3 regions of the Lysinibacillus sp. G4S2 genome follow, and region 1 is predicted to be linked to each of the others. Evidence: predicted binding sites of a transcription regulator. Region 1 holds the regulator's gene; each other region holds the start of a gene.
What was found. The regulator LexA, encoded in region 1, represses DNA repair genes until DNA is damaged. The targets are predictions, from matches to a motif close to CGAACATATGTTCG.
Positions count from the first base shown of each region.

Region 2: QUF91_RS19465 (carbohydrate kinase) is a predicted target of LexA. The motif match lies at 1,096-1,109, and genes of this name have one in related genera.
Region 3: uvrB (excinuclease ABC subunit UvrB) is a predicted target of LexA. The motif match lies at 1,021-1,034, and genes of this name have one in related genera.

Region 1 covers NZ_JAUCFJ010000002.1:1,433,649-1,435,914, forward strand. The annotation lists gene QUF91_RS07235 (gamma-glutamyl-gamma-aminobutyrate hydrolase family protein) at 1-566, shown strand, start outside; gene lexA (transcriptional repressor LexA) at 811-1,428, opposite strand; gene yneA (cell division suppressor protein YneA) at 1,590-1,904, shown strand; gene QUF91_RS07250 (YneB family resolvase-like protein) at 1,901-2,266, shown strand, end outside.
Region 2 covers NZ_JAUCFJ010000002.1:3,814,731-3,816,996, forward strand. The annotation lists gene QUF91_RS19465 (carbohydrate kinase) at 1-1,063, opposite strand, end outside; gene QUF91_RS19470 (hypothetical protein) at 1,604-1,843, shown strand; gene QUF91_RS19475 (adenine phosphoribosyltransferase) at 2,147-2,266, opposite strand, start outside.
Region 3 covers NZ_JAUCFJ010000002.1:854,963-857,228, reverse strand. The annotation lists gene uvrB (excinuclease ABC subunit UvrB) at 1-947, opposite strand, end outside; gene QUF91_RS04435 (IDEAL domain-containing protein) at 1,832-2,074, opposite strand.

The DNA.
Region 1 (2,266 bases):
ACGGATTATTACTTTCGGGTGGACATGATGTGCATCCATTTCGCTTTGGTGCAGAACCTACACCAAAATTAGGGAAAGTTCATCCGGAAAGAGATTCAGTGGAGCTTGCCTTAATTGAAGCGGCCTATATTCGGAAAATGCCGATTTTTGGTATCTGTCGAGGGATTCAAATGCTCAATGTTGCGTTTGGAGGTACGATCTATCAGGATATTGAGAGCGAATATCATAGTCGTAAATTATTAAAGCACATGCAACAAGCGGCTCGAGGCGTTGCTACACATTATGTTCATGTTACACCTGATACTTTATTAACAACGATTATTGAGGAAGAGAAAATTGCTGTGAATTCATTTCATCATCAGGCCTTAAATATAGTAGCGGAAAAATTGAAAGTGGTGGCAAAATCAAGCGATGGTATCGTTGAAGCGGTAGTACACGAAGATTTACCATTTTGTTTGGGCGTACAGTGGCATCCAGAAGAGCTAGCTATGGCAGGAGATGAAGCATCGAAGAAATTATTCTCTGCATTTGTAAAGGCAAGCTTGAAATTCAAGGTAGAGGCATAAAGCTTTATATTGAAGGAATGAATTTGCGGGTACAATTCAAAATCCGAACGCAATTACGCCAAGAAGAAATCAACACTACATTATGGGGATAGGCTTAACTAAAGATATTGCAAAGAGTAAGGAATCCATTTTAAAGTGGATTCTTTTTTAGTTTTGTTCCATTAAAAAAATGGATAAGAAAAAGAGGTATATGCTCTTTTATGAACATAAAATCCTCTTTTAATACTTGAAAATGGAGATGCTTTTAGTGTACACGACGATAGAGACCAACAACTTGCCCCAAAATAGAAACTTGGTCTACGATAATCGGCTCCATTGTTGCGTTTTCAGGCTGTAAACGAAAATGATTTTTTTCCTTGAAGAAACGCTTTACAGTGGCTTCATCCTCTGCAGTCATTGCTACGACAATATCACCATTATTAGCCGTTGCTCTTTGTTTAACAATGACTAAATCTCCATCTAAGATGCCAGCTTCAATCATTGATTCACCCATAATTTCTAGCATAAATAACTGATCTTCACTTGTACCATAAATATCTGGAAGTGGGAAATACTCATCGATATTTTCAATAGCAGTTATCGGAGAACCTGCTGTAACCTTCCCAACAAGTGGGACATGTATAACATGTTGCTTTTGAATAGAATCCTCTGGCTCTAGGATTTCAATAGCCCGTGGTTTAGTTGGGTCTCGACGAATGAAGCCCTTTTGTTCTAAACGAGCTAAATGTCCATGAACTGTTGAGCTTGAAGCAAGTCCAACTGCTTCACCAATCTCACGTACTGATGGTGGATACCCCTTTGTGCGCACTTCTTCTTTGATGAACTCTAATATGGCTTCTTGTCTTTTCGAAACTTTTTTCATGATTGCTCACCTCTTTTTTCTAATCATTCTACTTATTAGTAGTATAACAGAATGCGAACACTTAAGCAAACATAGGTTCGAAAAGTGTTTGACAAAAACGTTTGTTCGCATTATTATGAGAACATATATTCCGAACAAATATTCTAAAAGGGGTTATGATTATGAACTGGTTAAAGAAAAATCCACATATTACTACTTTATTAGGGGCAAGTCTACTATTTGCAGCATATCTTTTTATAACAGATCCAGGCAATGTTACTTACACTGAAATTGAAATCGAACATGGTGATAGTTTATGGTCGTTAGCTGAACAATACTCTGGTAAAATGAAAACGGATGATTGGATTAAGCTTGTGAAAGCAGAAAATGAATTATCAAACGTTGATATTATTGCAGGTAAATCCCTAGTGATTCCAGTAGTGGGTGACCAGTCCAAACCCATAAATTCAATTGAAATTGCGAGAAATGAAAAATGATAAATACACTACAATCGGCTGTTGTCTATTGCCGTGTGAGTACAGAAAAAGAGACACAAAGTTCCTCGCTTGAACGTCAACAAGAGGAGTTGATGCGCTATGCTAAAGAGCAGGGCTACGAAGTGAAGAACGTTTTTAGGGATAAGCATAGTGGCTATGATGTGGAACGTGATGGCTTACTTGAAATGCTCGACTTTATTAAAGAAAAAGAAGTTAAAGCATTATTTGTACAGGATGAGACACGCTTAGGACGTGGAAATGCTAGAATGGCAGTATTGCATTTATTACAAAAAACTGAAACGGATGTTTTTTCTATGCGAGACGAGGGCCCTGTACAATTAAATGAAATGGATACGATGCTC
Region 2 (2,266 bases), 2.4 Mb from region 1:
CAACTGATAGCTCAGGTCTTACCGTATATGGAGATGCAAGCGTATTTTTGGCATTTGTTAAGCCTGCATCAATACATGTTGCAAAGGATTGCCCAGTAAGCCAGCTATGGATCACAGCACTGACAAAGGCATCTCCTGCACCTGTCACATCTTCAATTTTTTCTATAGCTTTAGCTGCAAAATGATTTGGCTTCGTTGTAGTAGAAGCTGCATACACACCCTTACTACCAGCTGTAATAATGACATGCTCAGCACCTAGTGTAAGAAGTTGCTGTAAAGCCTTTTCGTAGTGTGCAGCATTTTCGATTTTATGACCTACAATCGTCTCTGCTTCATCTGTGTTACAAATAAACCATGTTACACCTTGCAACGTATCCGGTAATCGATTCATTTTTGGCGAAGATACCGGTACGATGACAAATGGAATTTCGCGGGCAATCGACACCTGCTGAATGTAAGCTACTGTTTCCTTTGGACAATTTAAGTCCATAATAAAGCAGTCAGCATTCATCAGCATTGCCTCATGTTTTTTTAGCAAACTTGGCAATAAAAGATCATATACTTCCATGTTTGCTACCGCTAATGCTAGCTCGCCCTGCTCATCCATAACCGCAGTATAGGAACCCGTCGAAGCGTCAGGAAGTTGCTCCACATAACGTAAATTCATAAATGGCTCTGAAGCTTCTTGGATTACTTGCCAATCAGCATCTTTGCCGGCAGTAGTCAGCAATGTAACCTGATGATTTAATCTGCCTAAGTTTTCAGCAATGTTTCGACCAACACCACCTACACTAAATGAAGAGCTAGCAGGATTGGATGTACCAAACTGTACGTTCCCCTTTACATGAAATTTTCGATCTAGATTTGCTCCACCGATACAAATAATTTCATTTTCCTCAGGCAAAATATATGCACGACCGACAATTTTCCCCTGCTTCGTTAAGCTCGACACTAAATTAGCAAGGACTGGTCGAGATAGTTTCATCTTATCTGCCATCTCTTGCTGAGACATAAACGGATTCTGGCGAATTAATGCAAGGACAGCCTGTTCTCTTTCATTCATAGCATCACCTTTTATTATATTTGTTTACATTATAAACTTTTGTTTGTTTTATGTCAAAAAGTTTTTTAAACAAAAAAGTTAAAGCCCATATGTTAGTGGCTTCAACTTTTTGTTGTGATAACTATTACTTAGATGAAATTAAGGTGTCGTATATAATATAGATCTCTTCGGCAAAACGAAGGCATGATTTCCGTTCCGACTGGACGGTTTCCTGGGGCGTCTAGCTGGAACGAGGATCAACCATTTCGTATAGTGTGTATCTTCTGGTATGCACGCTAATTCATAGTGATAAAACGAAACTTCAGCAATATGTTTATCTGTACGAAAGCGTAGTGCAACGTAGCGACAGCAACAATATGTTTATCTGTGCGAAAGCGGCGTAGTGCAACGTAGCGACAGCAACAATATGTTTATTCAGCGAAAGCGGCGTAGTGCAACGTAGCGACAGCAACAATATGTTTATCTGTGCGAAAGTATAGTGCAACGTAGCTACAGCAACAATGTTTTTCATGTGCGAAAGCGAAGCGGCAGCAACAACAAATGTTTTCTGTGCGAAAGCGGAGCGGCAAAAACAACAAATGTTTTCTGTGCGAAAGCGGAGCGGCAAAAACAACAGCTGATGAAGTGGCTCGACGATTAAAAATGCCAATCGCTGATAAAATACTGAGAATCGCTGATAAATACATGATTATCGCTGATAAAATGCCGAGAATCGCTGATAACTACACGAAAATTTGGAAATCACCCCCCCGTTACGATGATGGCATCTTCTTTATTTAATAACTCCAAAAATGACTTTATTGCTTAATTGATAAGCATTTCATTTTCTTCATAATTTCTCAATAGTTTGGCTCTTCTCCATAAAGCGTAGTTGATTTCTTTGAGAGAAAGAGCTTGTTTTTCGATAAAAGCCCAAAAAGTTACGATAAAATGAGATTTTGTTTCGATAAAAGCTCAAATAATTTCGATAAATAGCGATTTTGTTTCGATAAATCTTCAAAGTTTTCCTATAAAACAGCAAAAAAAAGCGCCACAAGGAAGTGACGCTTTTTGCTTTCTTTAAAATAAGAAACTCGATCATTATTAATATTGAATAAGTGTTTTTATGTTTAAGTCACCAATTTTTGCACGACCGTTTAGCTCAGTTAACTCGATAAGGAAAGCACAGCCAACAACCTGCCCACCTAATTGTTCAACTAAACG
Region 3 (2,266 bases), 580 kb from region 1:
TCACGCAATGTTAAATGACGCGAGTAGTTTTCAATCCCTGAGCAGAAGCCCATTTCACGCATCATTTCTAAATCATAGCGAGTACGCTGCTCTAAACGCTGCGCCTCCAATAATTTATCCTCCGCACGTAAAAGAGCTAGGCGCTCCTCCAACTCTTTTTCAATATTTTCAATGGCTTTTAGCAGTTTTTCTTCTCGTGTAACGAAGTGGGATGCTGGGAAAATAGCGACATGGTCACGATCCCCTAAAATTTCACCCGTTAACGCATCTACCTCGCGAATTCGATCTATCTCGTCTCCGAAAAACTCCACACGAATACAATGTTCATCACGGGATGCTGGTAATATTTCCACTACATCTCCACGTACCCGAAACGTCCCACGCGTAAAACTCACATCATTACGCTCATACTGTACATCGACTAGCTTTCGAAGCAATTGATTACGTTCAATTTCCATTCCGGTACGCACTGACACGACCATTTCGCGATACTCTTCTGGAGAACCTAAACCATATATACAGGACACGGACGCAATAATAATGACATCCTCACGCTCAAATAATGAAGATGTCGCAGAGTGACGTAACTTATCAATTTCATCATTAATGCTTGAATCTTTCTCGATATAAGTATCCGTCTGTGGCACATAGGCCTCTGGCTGAAAGTAATCATAGTAGCTGACAAAGTATTCAACTGCATTATTAGGGAAGAACTCTTTAAACTCACTATATAATTGACCCGCTAATGTTTTATTGTGCGCCATAATAAGTGTCGGTTTTTTTACCTCTTTAATGACATTAGAAATCGTAAACGTTTTTCCTGTTCCTGTTGCACCGAGCAATGTTTGATGACGTTTACCTGCAAGTACACCCTCCACTAATTCCGCAATTGCCTGTGGCTGATCCCCATTAGGCGTATATGGCGCTTGTAAATCAAATGTTTGCACACATGTCCCCGTCCTTTCCTACCAATTTGTACATATATTTTAGCATAGCAGTATTAAAATTTCGAACATTTAACGAACGAATGTTTGTAAATTTTTATTCTTTTGCTACAATGTAGAACATATGGCCGAAGTGCTTAATGAAAGCTTACTTATACATTCGATAATTGTAGAGCAAAAAAAGTGATATTCCTTACGGCGACTTAACTGCTGTCTGTAAACATAGAGTTCCTGTTAATAGATTACCCTTTCCAAATGTTAGCTAATCGAGATGGACGGATGGAAATGCATTAGCCTAGAGGAGATTTTCAATCGTTTGATAATAGACTCTCCTCGTCGAGCTCGAGTCCTGGGAGTTTCGATTGGGTAAGGAGGTGAAATGTTCGGGTAGGCTGAAGAACTGATCGGGTTGATTGAAGATTTGATCAGGTAACCAGAAGATACGATCGGCTTGGCCATAGATCTGATCGGGGTCGACGAAGATACGCTCCGCTTAGCCATAGATCTGATCGGTTTGGCGATGATTCGCTCGGGTCAGCCGTAAATCTGATCGGGGTCGGCGAAGTTTCGCTCGGGTCAGCCATAAATTTGATCGGGTTCGACGAAGTTTCGCTCGGGGCGGTCGTAAATCTGATCGGGTTTGGTGAAGATTCGCTCAGGGCGGTCGTAAATCTGATTGGGGTCGACCAAGAATCGCTCGGGTCCTAGGAAGATTTCGATTACTTCAAAAAATATCTGCTCAGGTCCTGGCTCGGCTTAATGCCACCATATCCACTCAAGCCATATGAAGTTCCGACGAGTTCAGGGCACCCCAAATCACCAATCTTCCAAAGAAAGTAGCAAAAAAAAATCCCGCCCTCCAATAAACGGAGAGCGGGCTCATCATATTATTCACTTGCTACTTCGTGTAAGACTTTTAGTTCGGTTGCGTATAGATGAAATGCCTTTTCATCTTTTTCATCGAGTGCTCTATCTATCAGAACCATGAGCTGCTCTTCACGATGCATACGCTGGATATGATTTAAAAATAAATCTAAATAAATCTCGTTCAATAATTTCTCTGCCTCATCCACTTTCTTTGACTGACCAACGGCTTTTAGAAAATCTGTATACGAATAATATTTATCCAACGATCTCACCTCGATCCTTTTCTAAATTATATGAAAATTGAATTTAAAAAGCAATGCTTAAGAACCGAAAATCACTTCGATTTGCTATTAATCTCGAGTAATTTCAAGCAATTTCTCTAAGCAATTGCTTGGAATATCAATCACTTTTGCCTTTTATCTATATTTTCTGAATTCAAATTTGTATTTTACACT